4 regions of the Streptomyces sp. NPDC002566 genome follow, and region 1 is predicted to be linked to each of the others. Evidence: riboswitches for the same ligand, from Rfam matches in the RefSeq annotation. Region 1 holds a riboswitch; each other region holds the start of a gene.
What was found. A riboswitch is a leader RNA that binds a small molecule or an ion and turns the genes downstream of it on or off. The one in region 1 is predicted to bind cyclic di-AMP.
Positions count from the first base shown of each region.

Region 2: it holds a riboswitch for cyclic di-AMP, as region 1 does, so the genes downstream of both, ACFYXA_RS03750 (peptidoglycan DD-metalloendopeptidase family protein) here and ACFYXA_RS24195 (M23 family metallopeptidase) in region 1, are expected to answer to the same signal.
Region 3: it holds a riboswitch for cyclic di-AMP, as region 1 does, so the genes downstream of both, ACFYXA_RS20820 (transglycosylase SLT domain-containing protein) here and ACFYXA_RS24195 (M23 family metallopeptidase) in region 1, are expected to answer to the same signal.
Region 4: it holds a riboswitch for cyclic di-AMP, as region 1 does, so the genes downstream of both, ACFYXA_RS19950 (NlpC/P60 family protein) here and ACFYXA_RS24195 (M23 family metallopeptidase) in region 1, are expected to answer to the same signal.

Region 1 is NZ_JBIARD010000006.1:18,755-26,560, forward strand. Features, by position in the region: gene ACFYXA_RS24190 (aldo/keto reductase) at 1-688, opposite strand, end outside; gene ACFYXA_RS24195 (M23 family metallopeptidase) at 764-1,810, opposite strand; cyclic di-AMP (ydaO/yuaA leader) riboswitch at 1,818-1,976, opposite strand; tRNA gene ACFYXA_RS24200 (tRNA-Met) at 2,329-2,402, opposite strand; gene ACFYXA_RS24205 (dihydrofolate reductase family protein) at 2,502-3,635, opposite strand; gene ACFYXA_RS24210 (MarR family transcriptional regulator) at 3,686-4,207, shown strand; gene ribA (GTP cyclohydrolase II) at 4,411-5,046, shown strand; gene ACFYXA_RS24220 (ASCH domain-containing protein) at 5,066-5,464, opposite strand; gene ACFYXA_RS24225 (FtsX-like permease family protein) at 5,610-6,812, opposite strand; gene ACFYXA_RS24230 (ATP-binding cassette domain-containing protein) at 6,809-7,525, opposite strand; gene ACFYXA_RS24235 (hypothetical protein) at 7,578-7,806, opposite strand, start outside.
Region 2 is NZ_JBIARD010000001.1:871,289-879,094, forward strand. Features, by position in the region: gene ACFYXA_RS03745 (alpha-galactosidase) at 614-2,707, shown strand; cyclic di-AMP (ydaO/yuaA leader) riboswitch at 3,014-3,172, shown strand; gene ACFYXA_RS03750 (peptidoglycan DD-metalloendopeptidase family protein) at 3,177-4,190, shown strand; gene ACFYXA_RS03755 (DUF6250 domain-containing protein) at 4,366-5,088, shown strand; gene ACFYXA_RS03760 (SGNH/GDSL hydrolase family protein) at 5,215-6,000, shown strand; gene ACFYXA_RS03765 (TetR/AcrR family transcriptional regulator) at 6,094-6,696, opposite strand; gene ACFYXA_RS03770 (Glu/Leu/Phe/Val dehydrogenase dimerization domain-containing protein) at 6,786-7,806, opposite strand, start outside.
Region 3 is NZ_JBIARD010000004.1:792,077-799,882, forward strand. Features, by position in the region: gene ACFYXA_RS20795 (NAD(P)H-dependent oxidoreductase) at 1-433, shown strand, start outside; gene ACFYXA_RS20800 (ABC transporter permease) at 445-1,347, opposite strand; gene ACFYXA_RS20805 (ABC transporter ATP-binding protein) at 1,334-2,335, opposite strand; gene ACFYXA_RS20810 (outer membrane lipoprotein carrier protein LolA) at 2,424-3,686, opposite strand; gene ACFYXA_RS20815 (polyprenyl synthetase family protein) at 4,046-5,056, opposite strand; cyclic di-AMP (ydaO/yuaA leader) riboswitch at 5,698-5,841, shown strand; gene ACFYXA_RS20820 (transglycosylase SLT domain-containing protein) at 5,845-6,315, shown strand; gene ACFYXA_RS20825 (HAD family hydrolase) at 6,432-7,256, opposite strand; gene ACFYXA_RS20830 (GNAT family N-acetyltransferase) at 7,432-7,806, shown strand, end outside.
Region 4 is NZ_JBIARD010000004.1:621,743-629,548, reverse strand. Features, by position in the region: gene ACFYXA_RS19975 (PspC domain-containing protein) at 1-51, shown strand, start outside; gene ACFYXA_RS19970 (LuxR C-terminal-related transcriptional regulator) at 48-806, shown strand; gene ACFYXA_RS19965 (hypothetical protein) at 697-1,425, opposite strand; gene ACFYXA_RS19960 (C40 family peptidase) at 1,622-2,701, opposite strand; gene ACFYXA_RS19955 (hypothetical protein) at 3,203-3,556, shown strand; gene ACFYXA_RS19950 (NlpC/P60 family protein) at 3,619-4,812, opposite strand; cyclic di-AMP (ydaO/yuaA leader) riboswitch at 4,821-4,966, opposite strand; gene pcrA (DNA helicase PcrA) at 5,264-7,753, shown strand.

The sequences.
Region 1 (7,806 bases):
TGTCGACCGTCGCGCCGGGCCGGTACTTGCCGGTGAGGAAGCCGGAGGCGAGCGAGAAGTAGGGGACGGCGGCGAGACCGGCCTCGGCGGCGGTCTCCTGCAGCGCGCCCTCGTAGGTGTCGCGGGAGACCAGGTTGTAGTGGGGCTGGAGGGCCACGTACCGGGCGAGTCCCTCGCGGTCGGAGAACTCAAGGGAGGCGCGCAGTCGCTCGGGCGAGATGTTGGAGGCGGCGATGTGCCGCACCTTGCCCGCTTTCACCAGCTCGTCGAGCGCGCCGACGATCTCCTCGACGGGGACCTCGGGCTTGTCGAAGTGGGTGTAGTAGAGGTCGATGTGGTCGGTGCCGAGGCGGCGGAGGGAGGCGTCGGCGGCGGCCTTGATGTTGGCGGCGGTCAGCCCCTGGTAGTCGGGGTGCTGGCTGACCTTCGTCGCGACGACGACGTCGTCGCGGTTGCCGCGCGCACGGAGCCACTTGCCGATGAGCGTCTCGGACTCACCGCCGCTGTTGCCCTCGACCCAGGCGGAGTAGGAGTCGGCGGTGTCGAGGAAGTTGCCGCCTGCGGCCGTGTAGGCGTCCAGGACGGCGAAGGTGGCCGCCTCGTCGGCGGTCCAGCCGAAGACGTTGCCCCCGAGGGCCAGCGGGAAGACCTCGAGGTCGGAGGAACCTAGCTTGCGCAGAGAAGTCATGCCTCACTTCAACGCGAAGGCCGGAGGTGCGCATTCCGCACCTCCGGCCAAGAGTTCGCAAACGTCAGGACAACCTCAGGGGTTGAGTCCCTTGTCCCGCAGCCAGGCCGCCGGGTCGATGCCGGAGCTGCCGCCGCCGGGGTGCACCTCGAGGTGGAGGTGGGCGCCGGTGACGTTGCCGGTGGCGCCGACGCGGCCGATGACCTCGCCGGTGGTGACCTTCTGGCCGACGCTGACGCTGATGGAGGACTGGTGGGCGAACCAGATCTCGGTGCCGTCGTCCAGGGTCAGCTCGGTCTTGTACCCGTACGACCCGTCCCAGCCGGCCGAGGTGATCGTGCCGCTGTGCACGGCCTTGATCAGGGTGCCGGTGGGGGCGGCGAAGTCGAGCCCGGTGTGGTGCCCGGAGGACCAGTAGGCGCCGGCCTCGCCGAACGTCGAGGTGAGGGTGTACGAGGAGGTCGGCAGCGTGTACTGGCCGGCGAGCTTGGCCAGGCGTGCGGCCTCGGCCTTCTCCGCGGCTTCCTCGGCGGCCTTCTGCTTCGCGGCGGCGGCCTTGGCCTCCGCCTCCTCCTTGGCCTTCGCGGCGGCGTCAGCCTGGGCCTTGACGGCGGCCGCCTTGGCGGCCTCGGCCGCCTTGGCCTCGATCTGGGTCTGCTGCGACTCGGCCTGCGCCATGATCCGGCTGCGGAGCACCTCGCCGGCGTCGGCGGTGCTCTCGGCGACGGTCTGGTCCGCGGTCGCGGTGGCCACCGGCTCGGCGGTGACGCTGCCGAAGGCGGCGAGGGCCGGTGCGCTCTCCTGGGGGGTGTCATCGTCGGAGATGAGGGAACCCACGGAGGGGAGGTCCGGCATGGAGATGGAGACCGGCGGCTTGCCGGTGTTGGCGCTGGCCATGCCGGCGCCGCCGACTGCGGCTATGACGCCGACGCCGAGAACCGTGGAGCTACGGGCGAGTCCGCCGCGCTGCTTGGCGACACGATGCCGGCCGCGAACCGGGCGAACGGACTCCGCGGTGGGGTTCCATTCCTCCCAGGGGCCCTCGTCGGTGCGGTAGCTGCCATAGCCGAACGTCTGGCTGGGCACGGAGGGGGCTTCTGCGGCAGGCCGGTTGGACGCCACGCGGGCGTACTCCTTTCCTTCCGTCGCCTACCGGGTTAGCTGACGGGTTCGGAGCGGGAAGGTCTCCTACGCGCGTAAACCGGCCGTTGTCATACGGCGGCTTCGCGTGATTCACCCCATGGTGGTGGTTCCCCGGTTCCCTTGCGGGATTCGGCGCGTGCGCACGGAGCCGACTCTTGTGTCGGCTGGGACGACCGCGCTGCGTTATCGAACGTTAATAGACGCAGGGGCATGTTTCCAAGCCGTTCTTCTTGATCAACAACATTTCTGGCCTGGACGTTCTCCCCATGAGCGGTGAAAAACGGGCGAGTTGACCGCCCCTCCACCCCTACGGGTCACTCCTGAACCGGACACCACAAGTGACGGGCGCCCGGACGCCATGCGCAGGGCGCTCATGCGGTCACACTATGTGACGGCGATCAAGGGAGTCATCCCTCCCGGGCGGTACACGGGGTAGCCCTCCGGAGGGAGACGCACCGAGGGCCGGAACCCAATGGGTTCCGGCCCTCGGCCTTCAGTAGCGGGGACAGGATTTGAACCTGCGACCTCTGGGTTATGAGCCCAGCGAGCTACCGAGCTGCTCCACCCCGCGTCGGTATGACACCAGTGTAGACCATGCGCGGGACCCCGAATGACCACCGCCCGGATCAGGGGCGCTCAGGGCCCGGGCGGGCCGGAAACCGGGGCGCGCTCAGGGTGCCGTCAGGTGGCTGTTGGGAACTCTGGCACGCTCCTCGTACTCGGGCAGCACCAGCACTTCCACTCCCGCGGAAGCCAGCAGCCCGCTGCCGTCGGCCTCGCGGACGAAGGTGTCCGGCTCCCGCCAGGCCGTCGCCACACGGCGGACGCCCGCGTCCAGGATCAGACGGGCGCAGGGGGCCGGCCGGGAGGAGCGCTGCGCGCAGGGCTCCAGGCTGCTGTACACGGTCGCCGTCGCCAGCCGGGGGTCCGCGGGGTCGATCTTCGCGAGGGCCGCCTCCTCCGCGTGGACGACCGGGTCGCCGGCCTCCCGCGAGTGACCGCGCGCCAGCTCCGTCCCGTCGGCGGCCACCACCACCGCGCCCACGCTGAACGCGGTCCGCGACGGCGGGCAGGCGGCCGCCAGCTCACAGGCGAGGGCCAGCCAGTGCCGGTCGGCGGCGACGGGCAGCGGTCCGGTGCCGGGCGCGGTGGGCTCGTAGCGGGTGAGGACGACGTCCTCGATGCGCCGCGTCTCGACCAGCCGCAGCCGTCCGCCCTGGTAGCCGCCGGGCCCGAAGAGCCGGGGCGCGCCCGCGTCGCCCACGAAGAGGGGAGCCAGGACGAGCTGGATCTCGTCGGCGAGGCCCTGCTGGAGGAGCTGGGTGTGGATCGTCCCGCCGCCCTCGACCATGAGGCGCCGCACGCCCCGGACGTCATGCAGGTGTTCGAGGAGCCGGCGCCAGTCCAGGGCGGGGCCGAGCGGGACGACGTCGGCGGCGATGCCGAGCGAGCGGGCGCGCCCGGCTCCCTCGTCGGTGGTGTAGACGACCTTCTCGCCGCCCGTGCGCCAGAAGTTCGCCGCCGGGTCCAGCTCGCCGGAGCCGCTGACCGTGACCTTGAGCGGGTACTCAGGGCGGCCCGAAGCGACCCGGGCAGCCCTGCGGTCCGGGGAGTTGACCAGGAGCCGGGGGTTGTCCGCGCGGATGGTGCCGGCGCCGACCAGGATGGCGTCCACCGAGGCGCGCACCTCGTCGACCCGGTCGAAGTCGGCGGGACTGGAGAGCAGCAGGCGATCGGGGCCGGTGTCGTCCAGGTAGCCGTCGAGGGAGACGGCGGCGGACAGCAGGACGTACGGGTACGGCATCGCGCGACCTCTCCCTTGGTTCAAGTTTGAAGCAAACTTACACTGGTGGCATGACGACCCGCTGGCTCACCCCCGAGGAGCAGCGCGCCTGGCGCGCTTACGTCGCCGGCTACCTCCTCCTGGAGGACGCCATCGACCGGCAGCTCCAGCAGGAGGCCGGCATGCCCCATCTCTACTACTCCATCCTCGCGAACCTCTCCGAGTCGCCGGAACGCCGGCTGCGGATGACGGACCTCGCCGAACGGCTGAAGATCACCCGCAGCCGGCTGACGTACGCGGTCACCCGGCTGGAGAAGGACGGGCTGCTGCGGCGCGAGGACTGCCGCTGGGACAGGCGGGGAAGCGTCGCGGTCCTGACCGACGAGGGCATGACGGTCCTGGAGAACACGGCGCCCGGCCATGTCGACACGGTCCGGGCCTTCCTGTTCGACCGGCTCACGCCGGAGCAGGTGGGGCAACTGGAGGAGATCTTCACGCAGGTCACGCGGGGACTCCAGGGCGACGGCGAGGAGGGCGCGCCGGAGGACCTCCCGTGGCGCCGCCGGTCGTCGCCGTGCTCCGGGAACGAGTGAGACCGGCCGGGACCGCGTGAGACCGACCGGGACCGAGTGAGGCCGACCGGGCACGAGTGACGCCGGCCGCTCGCACCCGTGCCCCGCATGGCCCACGTCACAACCGGTCCCGGTTGCTTCAAAGTTAAAGCATGGGATAGCGTCAGGCTCGGTCGATCTGCTTCAAATCTGAAGCATCCGTTTCCCGGACCGGGAGGACCCGCATGCCCGACACCCCTGCCGCCACCCCGCGAGCCCGAGTCCGGGTGCCGCTGCGCTTCGGTGACGGATACTCCGTCGACGCCGAACTGGTCACCTTCCACGGCCTGGCCGACGGCCAGGAGCACGTCGCCGTGGTCCTCGGCGACCCCGGCCCCGTCCCCCTGGTCCGGCTGCACTCCGAGTGCCTGACCGGCGACGTCTTCGGCTCCGCACGCTGCGACTGCGGCCCCCAGCTGCGCGAGGCGGTCGAACGCATCGCCGACCGCGGCGGCGTGCTGCTCTACCTGCGCCAGGAAGGCCGCGGCATCGGCCTCTACAACAAGCTCGACGCGTACGCCCTCCAGGACCAGGGCCTGGACACCTACGAGGCGAACGCCGCGCTCGGCCTGCCGGAGGACGACCGCGACTACACGGCCGCCGCCCAGATGCTGCGCGCCTTGGGCATCTCCGGGCTCGACCTGCTCTCCAACAACCCTGACAAGGCAGGCCAGTTGCGGGCGCTGGGGATCGACGTCCTGGACCGGGTGCCGACGGGCGTCTTCACCACCGAGCACAACGTCCGCTACCTGCGGGCGAAGGTCCTCCAGACCCAGCACACCCTGCCACTGGCGAGCCTCACTGGACTCAGCGTCGGCTGAACCCCGTAGTACTGCGGGACTACACCGTCTCCACGACCCGGAACGCCAGGCACACCACGGGCGTGTCCTCCTCCACCGGCGCGCCCTCGGAGTCCCAGAATCGGCGGTGTCCCGCCCGCCACTCCTCCAGGTCGGCGTCGCCTTCCCCCTCGGCCGCCGCGTGCGCCCAGGTCACCTCGGCGAAGACGGTCCGCTCGACGCCGGTGACCTCGACGGTCGCGACACGCACACCGTCGACGTCGACCAGCGCGAGGCGCTCACCGACGTACTCCAGCCCCTCGGTCTCCTCCACGTACTCCGCGAGCAGCCCGGTCGTGGCCCTCTTCGACCCGTCGAGCACAAGGGAGTTGAGCCGCGCCCGCATCTCGTCCGGGCTGCCGAGCTCCAACGCCCGCATGCCGTCCACCCGTGGCCACATCGTCGTCTCCTCCACCCGTAGGGGTCCGGCTCAGCGGCCGGGCCTCGTCAGCGGACCCCACCTGCGCCGGCCGGCAGCCCACCGAACGCGACCACCGAAGCAGCATGATGGTCCCCACCCCGACGATCACACCACCGCATGACGCCTACACACCGTGCGCCCGCGCCACCAGATAGGGATCACGCCTCAGCGCCTCCCGACTGCCGAGCAGAGTGCCGAGCGCGAGCCCGAGGGCGGGCAACACCAGAGTGGACGCGGCCCAGCCGAGCCCCGGCAGCGCGTCGAGCGGGGCGATGGGGAGCCCCAGCAGGCCGCTGAGCGGACGCGCCAGCGCCGCCGACGTCCCGGCCCCGACGAGCACACCGGCGAGGCCTGCCGCTCCGCCGGTCAGCACGGCCTCGTCGAGGAGGATCCGCCGCAGCTCGCCGCGCCCGGATCCGAGGATCCGCAGAACCGCGAACTGTCCGATCCGCCCCCGGACGCTGTCTCCGGCCCGTACCGCGCCCAGCACCACGGCGCCCACCGCGAGAACCAGCACGCCCGCGCGCATGGCGAGGTCCGCTGCCCCGAACAGCCCCGGCAGGTGCCGCACCCTGTCGGACACGGGAGACGCCGAGAACCCGTCCCGCCGCAGGGCGGTGACGACGGACGCCACGTCCCGCTGGTGACGCACCACGACCACGGCGGACCGCGCCCCTTCCTTGTCCCGGAAGACCTCCGCCGTCTGCCCTGCCCGCGCGGCCGCCAGGTACACCGCCGTCCCCTCGGCGAGATAGGCCGTCCCCGGCCCGTCGACCTGCCAGCCGGGGTCGTACAGCCCGACGACCTTCAGCCGCAGCACCTCCGTCCCACCGGAGGCGCTCCCGGTCGCCCTGGTGTACCCGAAGGCGAGGGACCGTCCCAGGAACGGCCGGAAGTCGGTCCCCTGCGCGGAGGCGGGCAGGACCACCTCTCCCTCCGAGAGCCGTCCGGAGGGCGCCGCCCCCTCGACGTAGGGCAGATCATCGCCCGGCGTCAGCGTGTGACTGGGCAGGTCGTAGGTGCCGTCCTCCTCGGCGTACAGCACGGAGACGTAGTCGGCGACGACCTCACGGACGCCGGACACGCCGTCTGCCTCGCGCAGGGCGGAGGCGGTCAGGGGCCGTACCGACGCATCCCCCTCGAACGCCGACAGCTCGATCTGGGTCAGACCGCCCGACCCCAGCACGTCCCGCTCCACGGCCCCGGCGGCGCCGCCGGCCACACCGGCGGCCGTGGCCAGGAGGGCGGCGAGAACGGCGAGGGCGGGGAGCCCCCGACGCAGGGAACACGGCTCACGCACCCATGTGTACAGACACCACCGACTCATCCCAGAGCCCCTTCGTCCGCTGTCTCGTGCGCACCGGCACCGGTTCCGGCCTTGTACAGCACACCGGCGTCGAGCACATACCGCTCTTCGCACGCCTGCGCGACGGCACTCGCGTGCGTGACGAGCAGCACGGCGGCGCCCCGCTCGGCGCAGGCGCGCAAGGCACGCATCACGGAGTCCGCGTTGTCGGGATCCAGGCCGGAGGTCGGCTCGTCGGCCAGCACGAGCGCCGGCTTCTTCACGGCGGCGCGCGCGACGGCGACCCGCTGCCGCTGCCCCCCGGACAGCTCGGCCACCGGTGCGTCGGCCAACTCCCCCATCCCCAGGTCCCCGAGCAGCTCTCGGGCCACGGCCCGGTGCCGGCCCAGCCGGGGTCCGAAGGCTGCGGCGACGTTCTCCCACGCGTTGAGGAAACCGAGCAGCCCGAGATCCTGGAGAACGATGCCGATCGAACGCCGCCGCAGCAGGTCCCGTTCGGCCCCGGCAAGGCGCGCGGTGTCCGTCCCGGCGATGCGCAGGACACCGGCGTCCGGCGAGAGGATCAGCCCTAGCAGGGCCAGCAGCGTGCTCTTCCCCGAACCCGAGGGCCCCTCGACGGCTGCCATGACCCCCGCGTCGAGCCGTAGATCCGCGGATACGAGACCACCGCCCGACCCGCCGTACCGGAAGGCGAGGCCTTCGGCCAGGACGGGTGGCGCTGAGTCGGTGCACATGAGGGAAGCGTCCTTTCGAGAGGGATCCCGGGCGAGGGACCGGAGTTCGGCGTCAGGCGAGGAGGTAGTACGCGGCCCGGGTCGCCTCGGCGGACGCGGCGCCGCCCGGCGCGTCGGCGTACAGGTCGGGGAACTTCGCGTCGCGGTAGCGGTCGAGCAGACGGGGCAGTCCGTCCCACCACGCTTGCGGGATGCTCCGGTCGGAGGCGAGTGCCGCCTGCACCGCATCGGAGGCGGTCGCCAACTTCCCGTCGCGCAGCGCCTGCTGTGCCTGCCCCATG
Region 2 (7,806 bases), on a different contig from region 1:
CCACCGGGCCCACGTGAGCCCGGCTCACGCGCCGGGCGGGCCGGGTCCCGAGGCCGCCGCTCACGCGGGACCTGCCCGACCCCCTGCGAGGACCGGCTCACGCGCCGCCGACCCGGGCACGGAGGCCGGGCGTCCCGCCGGGTCTTCCTTGCCCCGCGCGACACCCGGCCCACGCGGCTCCTGCCAGGTGCGTGCGAGCCCGGCTCGCGCGCCGCGGGCCCCGGCCATGAGGCCGCTCACGAGCGCTCCCGCCTCCTACGAGGCAGGCCTCAGGGGCGCGGGGAACCGCGCGACGAGCCACAACGCACCCCGCACCCGGCGACGAATCCGCGCCTTCCACGGAGTGCTGCCGCTGCCGTCCCGGCGTCCGCCGAGCTCCCTACAAGGCCCAGCAGATCCGACGTCCCCTAGGTCCGCCCGAGGCCCGCTCAGCCGGCGTCCGCCCAGCCCCGTCCCAGCCCCGGCTCACTCGACATCCCCCGGTCCGCCCGAGGCCGACCCCCTCCGACGTCCCCCCCGTTCCGCGAAGCGCCCCCCTGACGTTTGCTCAGTGAACCTCGACGTCGGATGATGTCGGCGATTGATCGCACCTGTTCGAATCAGTGGGGGTTTGATGCCCGAGTCCGACGCCGACGGCCGTACCTGGCTCCTCTCCGGGCCCGCCAGCAGCTACGCCGTCCATGTCACCGAGACCGACGAGCTCGTGCACCTGCACTGGGGCCCCCGGATCGAGCTCGCCGACGCGCAGGCGCTCGCCGTGCGCCCGCTGCCGGACTACTGGGCCTTCGAGTCCCCCCTCGACGGCCGCGAGGAGTACCCCGTGGAGGGCGGGGCCCGCTTCGTGCGGCCCGCCCTGTCGGTGCGCACCACCGGACGGCGCGGCACCGAGTGGACCTTCGTCGGCCATGAGACGGACGCCGGCGAGGAGGGCGACGAGCTGCGGCTGCGCTTCCGCGACGGCCGACTGGCCGTCACCCTGCACTACCGGATGCGCGGCGACGTCGTGGAGCGCTGGACGACCCTTCGCCACGAGGGCGGACAGGGCGACGAGCCGCTGGAGCTGCTGCGCGCCGACTCCGCCGTCTGGACGCTCCCCGACCGCGACGGCTGGCGGCTGTCCCAGCTGCACGGCCGCTGGGCCGCGGAGTCCCGGCTCACCCGCGCGCCCCTCACCTACGGCGAGAAGGTCATCGGCAGCCGCCGCGGCCACACCAGCCACCAGCACCTGCCCTGGGTCGCCCTGGACGCCGACGCCACCGAGGAGCGCGGCGAGGTCTACGGCTGCGCCCTGGGCTGGTCCGGGTCCTGGCGGATCTCCGTCGCCCAACTGCCCGACGCGCGCGTGCAGATCACCGGCGGCGCCGGCCACGACGACTCGGGCCTGCTGCTGCTCGCTCCCGGCGAGGAGTTCACCACGCCCGTCTTCGCCGGCCTGTGGACCGACGAGGGCTTCGGGGGCGCCAGCCGCGCCTGGCACGCCTACCAGCGCGCCCACGTGATCCCCGACGCCGAGCGCGACCGGCCGGTGCTGTTCAACTCCTGGGAGGCCACCTACTTCGACATCTCCGAGGAGCAGCAGGCCACTCTCGCCCGCCGCGCCGCGGCCGTCGGCGTCGAGCTGTTCGTGGTCGACGACGGCTGGTTCGGCGCGCGCACCGGCGACCACGCGGGGCTCGGCGACTGGACGCCCAACCCGGACCGCTTCCCCAAGGGCCTGAAGCCGCTCGCCGAGTACGTGCACGCGCTCGGCATGCAGTTCGGCATCTGGGTCGAGCCCGAGATGGTCAACCCGGACAGCGACCTGTACCGGGCGCACCCCGACTGGGTGCAGTTCCAGCCGGGCCGCAAGCGGACGGAACTGCGCAACCAACTGGTCCTCAACCTCGCCCGCGAGGACGTCCGTGAGTACCTCTGGCAGCGGCTCGACACCCTGCTGTCCAGTGCGCCGATCGACTACGTCAAGTGGGACTTCAACCGCTGCTTCACCGACGCCGGCTGGCCGGACGACCCGTATCCGCAGCGGCTCTGGGTGGACCATGTGCGCGGCCTGTACGCCCTGTTGGACCGGTTGCGGGAGGCACACCCCGGTGTCGCCTTCGAGTCCTGCTCGGGCGGCGGCGGGCGGATCGACCTCGGGATCATGAGCCGTACCGACCAGGTGTGGACCTCCGACAACACCGACCCGCTGGACCGGCTCGCCATCCAGCACGGCTTCAGTCAGATCCATCCCGCGCGGGTGATGGCCGCCTGGGTCACCGACAGTCCCAACACCCAGCTCAACGGCCGCGTCAGCTCGCTGCGGTTCCGGTTCGTCAGCGCGATGGCGGGAGTGCTCGGCGTCGGCGGCGACCTGTCCGAGTGGACCGAGGAGGAACTCGCCGAGGCCCGGCGCTGGGTGGATCTCTACAAGGAGATCCGGCCCCTCGTCCAGCACGGCGACCTCCACCGGCTGCGCGCCCCCGAGGGCGGCCTGAGCGCGGTGCAGTACGTGCGCGGGGACGAGAGCGTCGTCCTCGCCTGGCTCCAGGCGCAGCGCTACGGTGAGCCGGCGCCGGCGGTGCGGTTGCGCGGCCTGGACCCGAAGGCGTCGTACGAATGCCTCGAAACGGGCGAAGTGCACCGAGGGGCGGTGCTGTTGCATCACGGGTTGCGCACGGGACTGCGTGGTGACCTCGATGCGACGGTTGTCCGTCTGCGTCGCATTTGAGCGCTCTACCCGCATTGGAGTTCTTCGTTCAACTCGGTCTGGAATAAGGGGCGCTGGAACGGTGCGGCGTGAGCAGCGTCATATTCGTGACCGTGCGTCATTAGCCATGTTCACGTAATTCGTGGAGTTTTCATGGGCGTTTCCCGCAGAATCCGTCACCTGGTGCACGGAGTGTGACGGGAGCGCGGCGCAGCGGATCACGACGCGGACGTCACCGGGGCACGTGTCGCTTGTCGCCGCGTGTCCGGGTCGCTTAGGTTTCACGCCAATCCGGACGGACGCCGAATCCTGCCGCCGACCGGAACCCGCAGACACTCACCCGTCCACGGCAGGAGCGGGGGACCCACAGGCACGACCGCCTGTTCCGGTCTCCGGAACAGGCTTGGGGTAAAGCCGCGCTCCGGCGCGGCCGGGCATCTCCAGCCCGCACCCGACAGCTCACCTCGCAGGCGCCGGAGAGGAACCCGCCATGCCCGCGAAGGGTAAGCACCGCCGTCCCAAGGCCCCGCGCTTCAGCCGTTCCATCGCCGCCGCCGGCACCGGCGGCGCGGCACTCGCCCTCCCGCTCATAGGCGCCGCCGGCGCCCACGCGGCTCCCGCCCAGTCGGCGGCCCAGTCCGTCTCCTCCGTCTCGGACAAGCCCGTGCAGACCGTCCCGGTCGCGCAGCGCTCCGCCGCGGCCGAGGCCCCGGCCGCGGCGAACACCACGACCTACACGGTCCGGTCCGGCGACTACCTCTCCCGGATCGCGGACGAGCAGCACGTGCGCGGCGGCTGGCAGAAGCTGTACGCCGACAACCGCGAGGCCGTCGGTGAGGACCCCTCGCTCATCCACCCCGGTCTGAAGCTGTCGATCGGCAAGCGGGCGGCGGCCGGTTCCGCGGGCGCCGCCGGTTCCGGTGACACGGCGTCGAAGAGCTCGCGCTCGGTGCACTCCTCGAAGTCGTCCGCCCCGAAGTCCTCCCACTCTTCGAAGTCTTCGCACTCCTCGCACTCCTCGAAGTCGTCGCACTCTTCGCGGTCCGCCACGAAGGCGTCGGCCGGCCAGACCACCCGCGGCGGCGGCAACGTCTCCGGCTTCCGCCTCCCCGTGTCCGACGCGTCCGTCGGCACCCCGTACCGGATGTCCGGCAGCATGTGGTCCAGCGGCTACCACACCGGCGTCGACTTCGTCGTCCCGACCGGCACCACCCTCAAGGCCGTCGGCGCGGGCACGGTCGTCTCCGCGGGCTGGGGCGGCGCGTACGGCAACCAGGTCGTCATCCGGCTCGCCGACGGCCACTACGCCCAGTACGCCCACCTCTCCGCGCTCTCCGTCTCGGCCGGCCAGAGCGTCTTCCCCGGCCAGCAGGTCGGCCTCTCCGGCTCGACCGGCAACGTGACCGGACCGCACCTGCACTTCGAGATCCGCACCACGCCGGACTACGGCTCCGACGTCGACCCGGTCGCCTACCTCCGCGCGCGCGGCGTCTCCGTCGGCTGACGGGCCCCCGTGGCCGCCACGAGTCCGTGATCGTCGTATTGCGGTCTCGTGGCAGGGCTCCCGGGGTGTCGACAGCGGTGGCGGGGCGAGGGCACAGTGAGCTCCGCCCGTCGGCGGGCAAGCGCTTTCCGCGCTGTCCGCCGTACTCCGCGCGTCACGAAGGAGCCGTTCCCCCATGACGACCTCGCGCAGAGCGTTCGGCGCCCTGGCCGCCGGCGCCGCCCTTGCCGCGATCGCCCCCGCGGCCACCGCGAACGCCGCCCCCGCAGGCGGCGCGCCCCGGTGCCGTCGGCTCGTCGCCCACGACGACTTCCGGCACGGCCTGTGCCGGTGGGCCGTGGAACTGGAGAACGGCGGCACGGTCACCGCCTCCCGGGGCACCCTCGAGGTGGACGTGCCCGCCGGCGCGACGATCTGGTACCGGGAGCGGCTCGAAGGACCGTACGTCCTCCAGTACACGGCGACCCCCGTCTCCGCCGGCGGGGCCAACGACCGCGTCTCCGACCTCAACAACTTCTGGAACGCCGTCGACGTCCGTTCCCCGGACGACCTCTTCGCCACGCCCAGGGGCGGCGCCCTCGCGGAGTACGACCACCTCACGACGTACTACGTCGGCTACGGCGCCAACTCCAACACCACGACCCGGATGCGCCGTTACGTCGGCCGGCCGGGGGAACGGCCGCTGCTGTACGACTACACCGAGCCGCTGCTCGTCGCGGGCGAGCCGAACCACGTCCGCATCGTGTCCGACGGCTCCACCGTCCAGTGGTGGAACAACGGGCGGCTCGTGTTCGACCACACCGACCCCGAGCCCTACACCGGCGGGCACTTCGCGTTCCGCACCACGTGGAGCCACTTCCGCATCGACGACTTCCGCGTGTGGTCCCTTATTCCTTGATTGGCAAATTCTTTAGGGGTGTCCTTTCTCACCGCCAGTCAACCCTTGCCTACGGTCGCGTAGGTCACATTCGACGGTGAATCATGCACTGCTGTGGCAGACGATTCGAAGAATGACAGCAGATCAGTGATCGGGTCGTACGTGGCGGTGGGGGACAGCTTCACCGAGGGCGTCGGCGACCCCGGGCCCGACGGGGCGTTCGTCGGCTGGGCCGACCGGTTCGCGGTACTGCTCGCGGACCGGCGCCCGGAGGGCGACTTCCGGTACGCGAACCTCGCGGTCCGCGGCAAGCTGCTCGACCAGATCATGGCCGACCAGTTGCCGAGGGCCGTCGAACTCGCGCCCGACCTCGTCTCCTTCTGCGCGGGCGGCAACGACATCCTCCGTCCCGGCACCGACCCCGACGAGGTCGCCGAGCGGTTCGAGCGGGCGATCGCCCGACTCACCGCGGTGTGCGGCACGGTCATGGTGACGACCGGGTTCGACACCCGAGGCGTCCCCGTCCTCAAACACCTGCGCGGCAAGATCGCCACCTACAACGGGCACGTCCGCGCCATCGCCGACCGCCACGGCTGTCCGGTGCTGGACCTGTGGTCGCTGAAGTCCGTGCAGGACCGGCGGGCCTGGGACCACGACCGGCTCCACCTCTCCCCGGAGGGGCACACGCGCGTGGCGCTGCGCGCCGGCCAGGTGCTCGGCCTGGAGGTCCCGGCCGACCCGGAGCAGCCCTGGCCGCCGCTGCCGCCCCGCGGCGCCCTCGACGTCCGCCGCGACGACGTGCACTGGGCGCGCGAGTACCTCGTGCCGTGGATCGGCCGCAGGCTGCGCGGGGAGTCCTCCGGGGACCACGTCACGGCCAAGGGCGCGTTGTCGCCGGACGACATCAAGGTGTGGATCCAGTCGGTGGCGTGAGAGGCCGTCCATCGGAGGGACCGCGTCGGCGCGAGCGGCCCCTCCGTGCGGCCGGCCGTGCGCGGGCGCGTCCACCCGGACGCTGCCTGCTGCTCAACTCCCTGTCGGCAGACCGAGTTCCCGGGTGAGCGTCTCCTCGACCCAGTCGTGGGCCTTCGCCCGGGACACCCCGCCCCGGTAGGACGTCAGCTGTACGGCGAGACCGTCGAGCAGGGCCGTCAGGCGCAGGGCGGTGCCGGCCGGGTCGGGGCAGCGGAACTCGCCCGCGGCCACCCCCTCGGCGATCACTTCGGCCAGCGCCGCCTTCCACTGCCGGTCGAGATCACGCGCGACCTCCCGCAGCGCGGGCTCGCGCAGCGACACCGCCCAGCCCTCGATCCACAGCCGCCAGCCCTTGGCCTGGCCCGTGGGCGCGTACCAGCGCACGGCCGACCGCAGCCGGGCCAGGGCCGTGGTCCGGCGGCCCAGCAGCTTGCGCAGCCGGGCCAGATCGTCCTGGGCGGCGTGCGCGAAGGCGGCGGCGACCAGCTTCTCCTTGGTCTCGAAGTGGTAGAGCACCAGCGCGTTGCTCACCCCGAGCGACGCGGCCACGTCGGCGATCCTGACCGCCGCGACGCCCCGCGCCTCGATCTGCTCGATGGCCGCCCGCAGCAGCTCCTCACGCCGCTCGGCCACGCTCAACCGGACTCTCGCCACGCGGCAACCCTACACACCCCCGCGACCTGCACCGACGTGCTCGCAGCCCCCTCCGCACAGGCCCGCGCCGTCACCCGGTGCGCCCCGCCTCAGCGGTGACTGCCGAACCGTCGCGTGATCGCCGGCAGGCGCTGGGCGGCCAGGGCGTGGGCGGCGGCGCGAGGGGTCGTGCCGTCGCTCTCCGCGCGCGCGAGGACGCCTTCGACCAGCGCCCGCATCGAGCGTCGGATGTGCGCGAACGCCTCGTCCGCGTCCGCGCCGATGTCGCCGAAGAGCGTCCACCACCACCAGGCGTTGGTACCGGAGTTGACCACGACGTCCGGCAGCACGCACACCCCGCGCGCGTGGAGCAGCTCCTCCGCCGCCGAGAGGACGGGCATGTTGGCGGCCTCGGCGATCCACCGGGCGGTGATCCGCCCCTGCTCCTCCACCCCGATCGCGTACGACACCGCCGCCGGCACCAGCACCTCCACGTCCGCCGACAGCCAGGCCTCGCCCGGCAGTTCACGGTCGCCGGGGCGCAGAGCGGCGCGGTCGACGGTGCCGTACGCGTCCCGCGCGGCCAGCAGCGCCTCCACGTCCAGGCCCTCGGGGTTGGCGATCGTCCCCTTGGCGTCGGCGACGGCCACCACCGTCAGCCCCGCGCGCGTGAGGAAGCGGGCGGTGGCCCCGCCCATGGTGCCCAGCCCCTGGAGGGCGACCCGCGTCCCGGCGTACGGCACTCCCGCCCGGTCCAGCGCCGTGAGCACCGACTCGGCGACCCCGCAGCCGCCGGCCAGCTCGTCCAGGCCGATGCCGTCCACCTCGACGGCGAAGGCGTCGGCGAGCCGCCGCCGGGCCGCCTCCTCGTCGTCGAGCAGCGGATAGACGGCCTGCACCGACGACACCAGACCCGCCTCGGCGGCGGCCCGGTCGACGACGTCCTGCGTGAGCCCCAGATCCTCACCCGTGGTCCAGCAGCTCTCGACGTACGGCCGCACCGCCCGCAGATAGCGCACCAGCAGCCCGTACGCCTCAGGGTCCCGCGGATCGCAGTCGATGCCGCCCTTCGCGCCGCCGAGGGGGACGTAACGGGCCTCGGGGTCGTAGTGCAGCGCCTCCTTGAAGCTC
Region 3 (7,806 bases), on a different contig from region 1:
TCTGCGCCACGACAGCGACTACGTCCGTCCCACCGAGGGCAGCGCCGCCCTGCTGCTCGACGCCACGCTCGCGGCGACGGATCTCGTGATCGCCTCGCCGCTGTACTGGTACACGCTCTCCGCCCAGACCAAGCGCTATCTCGACCACTGGTCGGGCTGGCTGCGCACCCCCGGAGTCGACTTCAAGGCGACCCTCGCAGGGCGCACCCTGTGGGGCGTGTCGGCGCTCGCCCACGAGGAGACGGTCGTCGCCGATCCGCTGGTCGGCGCGCTGCAGAACTCGGCCGCGTACCTGGGGATGCGCTTCGGCGGGGTGCTGTTCGGCAACGGCAGCAAGCCCGGGGACGTCCTCGGGGACACGGAGGCGCTGGCGCGCGCGAAGACGTTCTTCGCGCAGGAGGCGCCGCTCGCGCGCTACCCGTACGAGAGCTGACGGCGACGGGGCTACGTCGTGATGTCCTTCGTCGTGAACCGCGCCCAGGCCGCCGTGCCGAAGACCGCCGCGTACACGGCCTGGAGCCCGAGGTTCTTGCGCAGTTCCTCCCAGTAGACCGGGTCGCGCATCAGGTCGGCGAAGGACAGCCAGTAGTGGGAGAACAGATACGGGTGGACGGCGTGCAGCTGCGGGATCTGGTCGAGGATCTGGACGGTGATCAGCAGCCCGACGGTCGTCGCCATCGCGGCGATGCCGCTGTTGGTGAGCGTGGACACGAACAGCCCGAGCGCCGCCACCCCGAGCAGTGACGCGGCGACGGCGAGGGCGATCAGCAGGGCTCTGAACAGGCCGTCGGCGAAGCTGATGCGGGTGCCGGAGATGGTGGTCAGCTCGCCGAGCGGGAACAGCAGCGTGCCGACGGCGAGCGCCGACACGGCCACGACGAGGGTGGCGAGCAGGCAGAAGGCCATGGTGGTGGCGTACTTGGCGAGGAGGAGGCGGGTGCGGCCGGCGGGGGCGACCAGGAGGTAGCGCAGGGTGCCCGCGTTGGCCTCGCCGGCGATCGCGTCGCCCGCGATGACGCCGACGGCCATCGGCAGGAAGAAGGGGAGCGTCGCCGCCAGCGCCGTGAACACCAGGAACAGTCCGTTGTTGGTGATCTGCGCGACGAACGCCGGCCCTTCGCCGCCACCGCCTCCCCCACCGCCCCCTCCCGAGCCGTCGCCGGTCTCCATCTTCACGGCGATGCCCACGAGCACCGGCACCGCGGCCAGCACGCCCAGCAGGGCGAGGGTGCGCCAGCGGCGCAGGGTGGTGACGAACTCGCTGCGGAAGAGGCCGAACGTCCACAGCGCACGGGTCGGTCGGGCGACCGCGCTCCCTGGGCCCGGTGCGAGATCAGCCCGCGACATCGAATCCCTCTCCCGTGAGTGCCACGAACGCGTCCTCCAGGGAAGCGCGTTCCACGCCGAAGCCGCGGACGCGGACGCCCGCGTTCACCAACGCGGCGTTGAGATCGGCCGGTTCGAGCTCCGCGGGCTCACCCGTGACCCGGTCCTCGGCGACGACGACGTCTCCGACGCCCTGTTCCTTCAGCACCCGGGCCGCGTCCGCCGGGTCGGGGGTGGTGACGACGAGCCGCCCACGCGCGCGTGCCGCCAGGTCCGCGACCGGGCCCTGGACGAGGAGGCGTCCACGGGCCATCACGGCCGCGTGCGTGCACACCTGCTCGATCTCGTCGAGGAGGTGGGAGGAGAGGAAGACGGTGGTGCCGTCGGCGGCGAGTTCCCGGACGAGGACCCGGATCTCGCGCATGCCCTGCGGGTCGAGCCCGTTGGTCGGCTCGTCCAGGACGAGCAGCCGGCGGGGCTGGAGCAGAGCGGCTGCCAAGCCCAGCCGCTGCTTCATGCCGAGCGAGTACGCCTTGGCCTTCTTTCCGGCGGCCGCGGTCAGCCCCACCCGCTCCAGGGCCTCGGCGACCCGGTCGCGCCGGGTGCGGGGGTCGGCGGTCGGGTCGGCGGCGTCGTAGCGCAGCAGGTTGTCCCGGCCGGACAGGTGGCCGTAGAGGGCGGGGCCCTCGATGAGGGCCCCGACGTGCGGCAGGACGGCGCGGGAGGCGCGCGGCATGGGCCGCCCGAGCACCCGCGCCGTGCCGGAGGTGGGCTCGATCAGGCCCATCAGCATGCGGATCGTGGTGGTCTTGCCGGAACCGTTCGGCCCGAGGAAGCCGAAGACGCTGCCCGCCGGGACGGTCAGATCGAGACCGTCCACGGCGAGCTGGCCGCCGCGGTAGCGCTTGGTGAGGCCGCGGGTGCTGATGACTGCGTCGGCGGCGTCCGCTCGTAGGCGACCGGTCGCGGGCGTCGCCTGCGCCGCCGTGCCGTCCGCGACCTCGTCCATCGGCTCCCCCGATCGTCGGTTCACGTCAGCGTACTCAGGCCGTTCTCACGGCCGGCTGCTCACCGCACGGCTTCTCACCGCCGGCTTCTCACCGTCCGGCGTCCGCCGCCTTGACGAGGGCGTCCTTGGTGACGGCCCCGACGTAGACCTTGCCGTCGTCCGTGACGAGGGCGTTGATCAGCCGGGTGGAGAAGACGGTGCCGGAGCCGAACTTTCCGGTGACCTTGTCGCCGAAGGAGTCCAGGAAGCCGCCGAAGGCGCCCGCCTCCGGGGTCTTGCCGGAGGGCACGCCCTCGCCGCCGGTGTCGAAGGTGGCGATCGAGGTCCAGCCCTCGCCGAGGACGTTCAGGCCGTCGAGGTCCCGGCCGAGCCCCTCTTCGGGAGCCTTGCCCGGCAGGCCGGGCCTCCCGCCCTCGTGCCCGGGGGCCTTGCCCGGCTGCCCGGGAGCCTTGTCCTCGAGTCCGGCCGGGCCGTCCTCGTCGCCCTCGCTGACCTTCGCGCCCTTCGGCGGGGTGAAGTCGAAGGTGGAGGGAGCGGGCTTGGCGAACGTCACCTGGGTGAAGCCGACGTCCACGACGGCGGCGCCGCCCGCGGCGGGGGTGAGCGTGAACTTCAGCGGCAGCCCCGTCTTCGCGTCCACGGCCACGCTGATCGCGCCGACGGTCGAGCCGGACTGCTTCGGCTTCACGAGCAGCTTGTAGGCGTCCCGGCCGGCGACCCGCACGGTGCCGTCCACGGTCACGGAGGTGGTGTCGTCGACGGCCTTCAGGGCCTCGTCGGCGAAGTCCTTGGGCGTGGCGGGAGCCGCCTCGTGACCGTCGCGGCCCTCCTCGGCGGTGGAGTGGTAGACCTGGTTGGAGGCGCTGTCGTACCCCCACACGTCCTTGCCGTTGTGGATGACGCTGTACTCGGCGGCGTTCTCCAGCAGCGACAGCTTCTGCCGGTCGGGGCCGTCGGCGGCGACCCTCAGGGTGTGCGTGCCGGCGGCGAGTTCGGTGAGCTTGGCGGACGGGTCGGCGGACGACTCGTCACCCTTCTTGCCCGCGGCGCCCGAGAGCAGCCCGCTCTCCAGTCCGCCCAGGTCGGGCAGGCCGAGGTCGGTGGTGATCTTCACGGTGCCGGACAGCTGCTGGACGTCCGAGGCGGCGATCTTCTGGATGAGCTGCTGGGCGGTGATCTTCGGCAGGTCGGGGTCGCCCGAGTCGGCGAGCGCCGGGACGAGCCCGATCGTCGCCGCCGCGACGCCCACCACGGTGACCGGGACGACGTACCGCACGGCCTTGCGTCGTCCGACGGGCAGGTCGTCGGCCTCCCCGGCGTGCGTGCGGTCGTCGGATGCGAACGGTGCCATGTGTGCCTTACCTCCGTCGTCGGCGGCGGCTGGTCATCTCGGGTGCGACGGTCCCCACCACAAGCCGCCATTCTCACCCGAATCGGTGAGCGGTGGTGATTTCCGTGGTTTCCATATGACCAAACAACCCGCCTCGATACGTCAACCCGAGGGCGCAACTACGCGTACGCCTGCGGTATGACACGGGGGTTGAGCGGGTGGGGGTACCCGTAGGGGGCGGAGGGGGATCTGACGGGGTGAAGGGATTCCCAGGGGGCCGCTCAGGGGCGAAGGGATTCCCAGGGGGGCGCTCAGGGGTGAAGGGATTCCCAGGGGGGTCGCTCAGGGGGTGGAGGCGCGTGCCCTCGAGTGGCGGGGCGTCACCCCGCCCGGTGCACCACCGCGTCGCACAGCTCCAGCAGCGCCCGCTTCGCCTCGCACTCCCGCAGCGGCGCCAGCGCGGCCCGCGCCTCCTTGGCGTACCGCACGGTGTCCGCGCGGGCCTGCTCCAGCGCCGGGTGGGCCCGGAGGGCGGCCAGCGCCTCCGCGTGCCGCGCGTCGTCGCTGAGGTCGGAGTCGAGCAGTTCGCAGAGCGCGATGTCCTCCGGCAGCGACAGCCGCTCCGCGCGCTCCCGCAGCCGCAGCACCGGCAGCGTGGGGATGCCCTCCCGCAGGTCCGTCCCGGGCGTCTTGCCCGACTCGTGCGAGTCCGAGGCGATGTCCAGGACGTCGTCCGCGAGCTGGAAGGCGACCCCGAGCCGCTCCCCGTACTGGGTGAGCACGTCGACGACCGTCTCGTCGGCGCCGGACATCATCGCGCCGAAGCGGCACGCCACCGCGACCAGGGAGCCGGTCTTGCCGCCCAGCACGTCGAGGTAGTGCTCGACCGGGTCCCGGCCGTCCGTCGGACCGGCCGTCTCCAGGATCTGGCCGGTGACCAGCCGTTCGAACGCCTCCGCCTGCACCCGGACCGCCTCGGGCCCGAGGTCGGCGAGGATGTGGGAGGCGCGGGCGAAGAGGAAGTCGCCGGTGAGCACCGCGACCGAGTTGCCCCACCGCGTGTTCGCGCTGGACACCCCGCGCCGCACCTCGGCCTCGTCCATCACGTCGTCGTGGTACAGCGTGGCCAGGTGGGTCAGCTCGACGACCACGGCGGACGGCACGATGCCCGGCGCGTGCCGGTCCCCGAACTGCGCCGACAGCATCACCAGCAGGGGCCGGAACCGCTTCCCGCCCGCCTTCACCAGATGCTGCGCGGCCTCGGTGATGAAGGGGACCGCACTCTTGGTGGCCTCGAACAGGCCTTCCTCGACAGCCGCCAATCCGGCCTGGACATCGGCTTCCAGAGCCTGGTCCCGCACGCTCAGCCCAAACGGCCCGACGACGGTCACGAGGGGTCTCCTGTCTGCTGGTGTCCGCTGGCGCTCACACGGTTTGTCGATAGGTCGCCGACCTCACTCAAGTCAGCGTATCCGGTCATGTTTCGATCACCGATAAGCCCCCACGTCCCCCGGCCCCACGTCGCCCGACCGGGAGGTGCCGCGTCCGGCCCGCGAAGCGCCGGTACCCCGGAAACTCCCCTCCACCCCGCCGACCGACGACGACCCCCGATGTGCCGAATCTCACGACGCCCGCCAAATAAATCGGAACCTGGGCACTAAATCAGACATTCCGCTCCGTTAATTCCATCGGATTCCGCTCACGCCCTTTTAAAAGCGACTTGGAACCCGATGTCCGATTTAGTCGGTCTTGTCATCGCGGGTGAGTTGGCTCACTTCACCGCCGGAGGCGCGGGAATCCGCCAGCCCCTGGATCCCCCACCGCGTCACGCGAGTTGACGCTTGCCGAATGCAAAGGATCAAGCGCCCCATAAACACCAGACCAAGGTCAATAGGGGTTTTCCGTGATTCCGACACTTGTTTCGGACATGTGCTCTCGCATACGTTCCCGGCCAGCCGGACAGACGCCTCATCCTGCCGCCGTCCGGCGACTTCCATCGACGAACCACTCGCGCACGGCAGGAGCGGGGGACTCAGGCAGAACGCCGGACCGGAGTACGTCACGCACGTGCCGGGCCGGCTCGGGGTGAAGTCGTGTCGCCGTGCCCCACGGCGCCGACCGGGCAGCTCTCGCCCGAACCCGACAGCTCACCCCGCAGGCGCCGGAGAGGAACGTCCCCATGTCCGCTGCCGCTCAGCACCGCCGCCGCTTCATCCGCGCCATCGCCGTCGCCTGCGCCGGCGTCGCCGCGCTCGCCCTCCCCGTCGCCGGAGCGAGCACCGCCTCGGCCGCCACCACCGCCGCCCCCGAGACCACGCTCGCCGGCTACCCCAACAACCTGGACGGGTGGATCCGCCAGTCGCTCGCCATCATGGCCGAGAAGAAGATCCCGGGCACCTACCACGGCATCTACCGCAACATCATCCGCGAGTCCTCGGGCAACCCGAACGCCATCAACCTGTGGGACTCCAACGCGGCGAAGGGCACCCCGTCCAAGGGGCTGCTCCAGGTCATCGACCCGACCTTCGCCGCGTACCACGTCGCCGGCACCGCGTACGACCCCTACGACCCGGTCGCCAACATCACCGCCGCCTGCAACTACGCGGCGGCCCGGTACGGCTCCATCGACAACGTCTTCGGCGCGTACTAGACGTACCCGTAGGACCCGGAGACCCGCAGTACCCGGGGCTCCGTAGACACGTAGGACCCGTAGACACGTAGGACCCGTAGCCCCGTAGGACCCGTAGCCCCGCAGGGTCCGTGCGTCTAGGGGAAGAGTCGTTCGAGGACGACGGCCACGCCGTCGTCCTCGTTCGACGCCGTCACCTCGTCGGCCACCGCCTTGAGCTCGGGGTGGGCGTTCGCCATCGCCACGCCGCGCGCCGCCCAGTCGAACATGGGGATGTCGTTGGGCATGTCGCCGAAGGCGAGCGTGTCCTGAGGCCGCAGACCGAGGTGCTCGGCGGCCAGGGCGAGTCCCGTCGCCTTGGTGACGCCGGACGGCTGGAGTTCCACCGTGCCCGGCCCCGACATGGTGACGGTGGCGAGCGAACCCACCACCGAGCGGGCCGTCGCCGCCAACTCGTCGTCGGACAGGGTGGGATGGCGCAGCAGCACCTTGCTGATCGGCTCGCACCACAGGTCCTCGCGCGAGTCGACCCGCAGGGCCGGCAGGGTCGGGTGCGGCATCCGGTAGCCCGGCTCGATGAGGGTCAGCCCGTCGACGCCGTTCTGGTCGACCGCCGCGTACACCTGGCCGACCTCGGCCTCGATCTTGCCCAGGGCCACCTCGGCCAGCTCCCGGTCCAGGGTGACCGACCACAGCAGGCGGTCCGCCGCGATGTCGTACACCTGCGCGCCCTGTCCGCACACCGCGAGCCCCCTGCTCCGCAGGATCCTCAGCAGCGGCCGCACCCGTGGTGCCGGGCGGCCGGTCACCACGAGGTGACGGGCGCCGGCGGCCGCGACCCGTGCGAGCGCGTCGAGCGACCGGTCGGAGAACGTGTCGTCGTCGCGGAGCAGCGTTCCGTCCAGGTCGGTGGCGATGAGGGTGTACGCGGAGCGCGCGGCATATGCGTGAGGTGCGGCCATGACCAGAGAATACGGATCCCGGACACCCTCAACTCACCGCCGATTCAACCGTTCCGCAGGGAGGGAAAGGGCGGTTCTGCACCGGTTGGCAACAACATGGTCCGCTACCTACCGCTCGCACCGTCTGGAGGGGTACCGTCCACAGTGTCCGGGGGGACTTGATCGGGGGGTCAGGTTGAACAGTGGACGTATCCGTGTGCTGGAGCCGGAGGATCTCGGCGAGGGGGAACGGGAGCGGTGGCGCGCGCTGCGCGCGGCGTCGACCGCTCCACGCAACCCCTTCATGGAACCCGAGTTCGCCGACGCAGTGGGGCGCGTGCGCCCGCGCACGCGTGTGGCGGTGGTGTACGAGGGGCGCGAACCGGTCGGCTTCCTGCCCCACGAGCGGGGCCCGCTGGGACGGGGGCAGGCCCTCGCGTACGGCGTCTGCGACGCGCAGGGGGCCGTACTGAGCCCGGGGCTCCGGCTGGACGCGGCCGAACTGATGCGCGCCTGCTCCCTGTCGAGCTTCGCCTTCGACAACCTGGAGGCGGAGCAGGGCCTGTTCACG
Region 4 (7,806 bases), on a different contig from region 1:
GGCGGCACGGAGGTCGAACTGGAGATGGAGAGGGCGGAGAAGACGTCATGAGCGACCCCACCGAGGCCACCGAGGCGAACGGAACGGCGGGCGCGGCCGAGCCGGCGCAGTCCATCGGCGACGGCGACCGCGACGGCGCGGGAGGGCGCCGGGTGCGGGTGGTCCTCGTCGACGACCACCGCATGTTCCGCACCGGCGTCCAGGCCGAGATCGGCCGGACCGAGGAGACCGGCGTCGAGGTCGTCGGCGAGGCCGCTGACGTCGACCAGGCCGTCACGGTGATCACCGCGACCCGGCCGGAGGTCGTCCTCCTCGACGTGCACCTGCCGGGCGGCGGCGGGGTCGAAGTGCTGCGCCGCTGCGCCCCGTTGATGGCGGACGCCGAGCAGCCGGTGCGGTTCCTCGCCCTGTCCGTGTCGGACGCGGCGGAGGACGTGATCGGGGTGATCCGCGGCGGCGCCCGAGGCTATGTCACCAAGACGATCACCGGCGCCGACCTGATCGGCTCCGTGTTCCGGGTGCAGGAGGGCGACGCCGTCTTCTCGCCCCGCCTCGCCGGGTTCGTCCTCGACGCCTTCGCCTCCACCGACGCCCCGCCGGTCGACGAGGACCTCGACCGTCTCACGCAGCGCGAGCGGGAGGTGCTGCGCCTGATCGCCCGCGGCTACGCGTACAAGGAGATCGCCAAGCAGCTGTTCATCTCCGTGAAGACGGTCGAGTCCCATGTGTCGGCGGTCCTGAGAAAGCTCCAGCTGTCGAACCGGCACGAGCTGACGCGGTGGGCGACGGCACGGCGGCTGGTGTGAGGTCGGCGGCGGCCGCCGGAGCCAGCATCCGCAGCGCCCACCGGTAGTGCCGGACGGCTTTCACCACGCCGATCAGGCCCGCCAGCCACAGGATGGTGCCCGCGCCGACGCGCAGGGCGACGTCGGCGTGCGCCGACCGGCCGGCGCTCGCACCGGTGGCGGACGTGAAGGATGCCCACAGGCCGATCGCGCCGACGGTGAGGGAGGACAGCAGCCAGAACAGACTGAGGCCCGGGGAGCGCAGACGGGCGTCGGACAGCGGGTGGCTGTCCAGGGCGAGCCAGGCGTCGAGGAGCCGGCGCAGCTGCTGGTCGCGGCGCACGGCGAGCGCGACGGCGACGACGGAGGGGGTCAGCGCGGCGAGTCCGAGAAGGGCGAAGACCGGGCCGAGCAGGAAGCCCGTGGGGTCATGCTCCTCGAACTGCTTCAGCGGCAGGACCAGCAGCGCCCAGCCGATGATCGCCGCGAGCGCCACCAGCCACAGCAGCAGGACGCGGTGCACGCCGAGGCTGTGCCCGTGCAGCTCCGCCAGCGCCCGCTCCCGGTCGGCCAACAGCGCCGACCGGTCGGGCCAGGACCGGATGTGCGGCGGGGGAGGCGGCAGCGCGGCTGGAGACATCGGGCCTCTTTCGAGCGGGCCAGGGGCGTGAGCGGCTGGGTCGAGACGGCGGTCTGCCCGACGCCGACGTACAGGCGCGGGGCCGTTCGCTTCGCGCGCTGAACCTACCGCGTCGCATGCCCATGCCACGCAGACCCGACGGTCGGTCCGCATCGGGTCGCACCCCGGCCACCCCGCCCCGGCCGCCCAGGTGCTCTCACACCACCCGTGTCGCCCCAGCGAAAGGCATCTCGTCGAGGGGGGCCACGCGTACCGGGGCCGAGGGGTTGGGGGCGTGGATCATCTTGCCGTCGCCGACGTAGATGCCGACGTGGGTGATACCGGAGTAGAAGAACACCAGGTCACCGGGGCGCAGTTCGGAACGCGAGACACGCCGGCCGGCGTCGATCTGCGCGTACGTCGTGCGGGGCAGGGCGACGCCCGCGGAGCGGTAGGAGGCCAGGACGAGCCCCGAGCAGTCGAAGGCGTTCGGGCCGGTCGCGCCCCACACATAGGGGCTGCCGAGCTTGGAGTAGGCGTAGGAGACGGCTTCCGCAGCACGGGAGTTGGGCGCCTTGGCGGTGGCGGAGCCGGCGGCCGGGAGAGCGTCGCGGGCGCCCGTGGAGCCGCGTGAGGCACGCGGGCCCGTGCCGCCGCCTGTCCCCTCGTCGTCGAACTCGGCCCGGTCCTGCGCCGTGAGCCGGGACAGCAGGTCGCGCGCGGCGTCCAGCTTGCCGGTGATCGTCTTCTTGTGCCGCCGCAGTTCGGCCTGGCGCTTCTTGAGCGAGGTCAGCTCCACGCGCGCGGCGCCGCGCAGTTGCTCGACCTCGCGCACCTGCTCGCGGACCCGGGCGACGGCCCCGGACTGCCGGTCGCCGGCCCGCTCGGCGAAGGCGGCGCCGTCGAGGTAGGCGTCGGGGTCGTCGGAGAGGAAGAGCTGCATCGCGGGATCGAGGCCGCCGCCGCGGTACTGGGCGGCCGCCATGTTGCCGAGCGCCTCGCGCGCCGTGTTCAGCCGCAGTTCCCTGCGGGCGGCCTCGTCCTGTAAGCCCTTCAGCCGCCGCTCGGTCGCCGTCGCTTTCTCCTGCGCCCCGTTGTACTTCTCGGTGGCGGCCTCCGCCTCCTGGTACAGCTTGTCGACCTTGGCCTTCACCTGCGCCGGAGTGGCCTCGGGGGCGGCGACGCCGGCCCCTTCGAAAGCCGTCGCGCCCGCCGCGCCGGCGAGGGCGAGGGTGGCCGCCGTTCGGACCGTATGGCCGCCGAGCGAGCGCTGTCTCGGCTTGCGGTGCGCTGCCACGTGGGACTGCACGTCCTTTCGTACGACCGCCTCGTCGGTACGGCCGTCGGGTGGGGCCGGGCGGGGCCCGTGCCCGCCGTGGGGAGCGGACGGACGTACGGCCGCGGGGAGCGGCTGACGCGTCCGGCGGCGGCCCGCTCAGGGAAGCGGACGCGCCGCCGGACTTTCGGCGGTGGTGGCCGACTGCCGTCCCTGGTCCGGACGGCGGTGGGGAGCCGGTCACCTGGGGGAGGACGCTAGGCCCGGTGATGTCGGGTCGGTAACGAGATGTGCGGAAGTGACACCAGTGGACTGAAGGGTGACCGGACATGATCGCCGGGCCGCTCCGAAGCCGTCGGTTCCGCGCACTTCACTGACCGATGCGGCGCTTTCGGGGCGGATTCCGACGGCGGGCTGCTATGCGGCGCATATATGCGACACGCGCCCGAGGGGCGGGCCGGGTGTGCGCGAGGGTGGGCCGGTGTCGGGCGGCGACCGCACCGCTGACTAGCATCCGGCTCCATGGACGTACTCATCCATCTCTTCGTCGGCCTGCACATCATCGGCATCGCCGCGCTCCTCGGCGGCTTCCTCACCCAGATGAAGGCGATGGGCCGGGGCACGGCCCGATTCGTCCCCGCGATGCTGCACGGCGCGGCGACGATGCTGGTCACCGGTGTCGTCCTGGTCGGCCTCAACCAGGCGGACGACCAGGCCGTCAACAACATCAAGATCGGTGTGAAGCTCGCCCTGCTGGTCGTGATCCTCGGTCTCGTCTATGTGAAGCGGGACGAGGAGAGCGTGGAGAAGCCCTTGTTCGGGCTGGTCGGCGCGCTGACCGTGGCCAACGTCTTCATCGCGGTCCTCTGGACCTGACGCGGCGCGCAGGGCAGGGCCCGGCACACCCGACCGGTGCCCCCGTGCCCCCGTGCCCCGGCTCAGGCCGGCCTGACCACGCTGTGGATCGCGGACTCCCCGTCGTAGAACACCGACTCCTCGCGCACGTACGTCCCGGGCTTGGGCGCGTGGATCATCATGCCGTTGCCGATGTAGAGGCCCACGTGGGTGACGTCGTCGTAGAAGAAGATCAGGTCGCCGGGCCGGGCGTCGGCCACGGAGACCGTCGTGCCGGCGTTGACCTGGTCGTAGGTGGTGCGCGGGAGGGAGACCCCGGCGGCCTTCCAGGCGGCCTTGGTGAACCCGGAGCAGTCGTAGGAATCGGGCCCCGTGGCGCCCCAGACGTACGGCGTGCCGATCTGAGCGCGGGCGTAGGCGAGCGCCTTCGCCGCCTTGGTGCCGTAGGAGGCGTCGGGGGCCGGGGACGAGGATGACGAAGAGGGCGACGAGGACGCGGACGGCGCGTCCGAGCCGGAGGAGCCGGCGCTCCTCTCCTGTTCCGCCGCCCGTTCCGCCGCCCGCTCGGCCGCTTGCTGCCGCGCCAGCTCCGCCGCCTTGCGCGCGGCCTCCTGCTGCTTGCGCTTCTCGATCTCGGCGAGCCGCGCCTTCTCCTGTGCCGTGAGCCTCGACAGCAGCACGCGCGCGTCGCTGAGCTTCTTCTGGACGGTGGCTTTGGCGGTCTTCAGGTCGTTCTGCGAGGCGGTGAACGTCTGAAGGCTCTGGGACGCCTCCTGCCGCTTCTTCATCGTCGCCGACTGCTCGGTGACGTAGGCGTCGACCGACTCCTTCTGGCGGCTGGTCAGCCGGTCCATCAGCTGCGTCCGGTCGAAGTAGTCCTGCGGGGTGTCCGCGAGCAGGAAGGTCGCGGTGTCCGGCGCGGAGGCGCCGGTGCGGTACTGGGCGGCGGCGAAGGAACCCAGCTCCTCGCGCGCCTCGTTGAGCTTCTCGGTGCGCCGGGCGACGTCGTCGAGGAGGCCGTCCACGCGCGTGCGTTGCCGGGCCGTCCTCTCCTTGGCGGCGTTGTACTTCTCGGTCGCCGACTCCGCCTGCCGGTAGAGGTCGCCGACCTTCTTCTCGACCTCCTCCAGACTCGGCTTGCCGTCGGCGGAGGGCGCGGCCTGGGCCGTCTGTGAGAGCAGCGCCACGGAGGCGAGGGCGGCGGTGGCGAGGGCGGGGGTGCGGATGCCCGCTGCGCGCGTGCCTTGGGAGCGTGGCTTGCGGTGCTGCGACGCCAAGGGAGGCGACTCCTTCCGTGCTCCGCCTACCGGGTCAGCTGTCGGGTTCGGGCGGGTGCTTCGGAAGGGTTGCCCTACGGCCGCGCCCTTGCGGGGCGGGCGGCCGATTCACCCCGAGTTCTCGGTGGGTCCCCGGCTCCGGCGGCCGCGAGGGCGTGCGCCGGACTCGGCGGAGGCCGCGCGGTCCGGCGGGGTTCGCCGGTGGGGGGCGTACGGCCTGCCGGGCACGGTAGCCAACTGCTGTGGCCCCTGTGAAGGTTGATGGGTGATATGCCCCGATACATTTCCGTGACTCTCGGTCAGGTCTTTGGCGTTCCGTGATCGATGCGGAGGGATCGATGTCCTTTTTCATGTTCTGGGTCGATTGATCCCGCATGTCCATGCCCGTCAGGTGGTGATGTTCCCGGGACGGCGGCGGGTTGTCGGTGCGGCACCCTAGACTCGGAGAGCGATGAGCAGCCTCTTTGACGACAGCTTCCTGGCGGACCTCCAGGCCCCGCGCGGCCACGAGGAGGAGCCCCCGCCTCCGCCCGAGGACGATCACACTCCGGAGTCGGTTCCGGACGATCTGTTCGGTGGGAAGTTCGACGTGCCCCCGGACCGGGACGCCCACTACCGCGACGGCGCCCCCCGTCCGGTCATCGACGCCGCCGCGCTCCTGGAGGGGCTCAACGACAACCAGCGCGCCGCCGTCGTCCACGCCGGTTCGCCGCTGCTCATCGTCGCCGGCGCGGGCTCGGGCAAGACGCGTGTGCTGACCCACCGCATCGCCCACCTCCTCGCCGAGCGGGATGTCCACCCCGGGCAGATCCTTGCGATCACCTTCACCAACAAGGCCGCGGGCGAGATGAAGGAGCGCGTCGAGCAGCTCGTCGGCCCGCGCGCGAACGCGATGTGGGTGATGACGTTCCACAGCGCGTGCGTGCGCATCCTGCGCCGCGAGAGCAAGAGGCTCGGCTTCACCTCGTCGTTCTCGATCTACGACGCCGCCGACTCCAAGCGTCTGATGGCCCTGGTCTGCCGCGACCTGGACCTCGACCCCAAGCGCTACCCGCCGAAGTCCTTCAGCGCCAAGGTCAGCAACCTGAAGAACGAGCTGGTCGACGAGGAGGACTTCGCCGCCCAGGCCGCCGACGGCTTCGAGAAGACGCTCGCCCAGGCCTACGCGATGTACCAGTCGCGGCTGCGCGAGGCGAACGCCCTCGACTTCGACGACCTGATCATGACGACGGTGAATCTGCTGCGCGCGTTCCCCGACGTCGCCGAGCACTACCGCCGCCGCTTCCGGCACGTCCTGGTCGACGAGTACCAGGACACCAACCACGCCCAGTACGCCCTGGTCCGCGAGTTGGTCGGCACCTCCGAGCACCCTGTCGACGTGCCGCCGAGCACGTACGACGTGCCGCCGGCGGAGCTGTGCGTCGTGGGCGACGCCGACCAGTCGATCTACGCCTTCCGTGGCGCGACCATCCGCAACATCCTCCAGTTCGAGGAGGACTACCCGGACGCGACGACGATCCTGCTGGAGCAGAACTACCGCTCCACCCAGACGATCCTGTCCGCCGCCAACGCGGTCATCGAGCGCAACGAGTCCCGCCGCCCCAAGAACCTGTGGACCAACGCGGGCGAGGGCGCGCGCATCACCGGCTACGTCGCCGACACCGAGCACGACGAGGCGCAGTTCGTCGCCGACGAGATAGACCGCCTCACGGACGCGGGCGACGCGAAGGCCAAGGACGTCGCCGTCTTCTACCGCACCAACGCGCAGTCCCGTGTCTTCGAAGAGGTCTTCATCCGCGTCGGCCTGCCCTACAAGGTCGTCGGCGGCGTCCGCTTCTACGAGCGCAAGGAGGTCCGGGACGTCCTGGCCTACCTGCGGGTCCTCGCCAACCCGGAGGACTCGGTGCCGCTGCGCCGCATCCTCAACGTGCCCAAGCGCGGCATCGGCGAGCGCGCCGAGGCCATGGTCGACGCACTGTCCCAGCGCGAGAAGATCAGTTTCCCGCAGGCCCTGAAGCGCGTCGACGAGGCCTACGGGATGGCCGCGCGGTCGACCAACGCCGTGAAGCGGTTCAACGTGCTGATGGACGAACTGCGCACCATCGTCGAGTCGGGCGCGGGGCCGGCCACCGTGCTGGAGGCGGTCCTCGAGCGCACCGGCTACCTGGCCGAGTTGCAGGCCTCCACCGACCCGCAGGACGAGACCCGCATCGAGAACCTCCAGGAACTCGCGGCCGTGGCCCTGGAGTTCGAGCAGGAGTCGGGGGAGAGCGAGACGCCCGCCTCGCTCGCCGACTTCCTGGAGCGGGTCGCGCTCGTCGCCGACTCCGACCAGATCCCCGACGAGGACGAGGACGGCTCGGGCGTCATCACACTGATGACCCTGCACACCGCCAAGGGCCTGGAGTTCCCGGTCGTCTTCCTCACCGGCATGGAGGACGGCGTCTTCCCGCACATGCGCGCCCTCGGCCAGACCAAGGAACTGGAGGAGGAGCGCCGCCTCGCCTACGTCGGCATCACGCGCGCGCGTGAGCGGCTGTACCTCACGCGGTCCGCGATGCGCAGCGCCTGGGGGCAGCCCTCGTACAACCCGCCCTCCCGGTTCCTGGAGGAGATCCCGGCCACGCACGTCGACTGGAAGCGCACCGGCGCGACCTCGCCTCTGTCCTCCGGAGGCCCGGCGTCCTCGGTGGCGGCCTCGCTGTCGTCGTCCCGCTCCCGCTCCTCGGCGGCCGGCGCGTCCGGCTTCGCCACGCGGCGCACGGCGGAGAAGCCGGTCGTCTCCCTGGCCGTCGGCGACCGCGTCACCCACGACCAGTTCGGGCTCGGCACGGTCGTCGCCGTGAAGGGCACAGGCGCGAACGCCGAGGCCACGATCGACTTCGGCGACGTCAAGCCCAAGCGGCTGCTGCTGCGGTACGCGCCGGTGGAGAAGCTCTGACATGACGGAAAGCCCCCGCCGCGACGGAGTCCGTCACGGCGGGGGCTCACCGA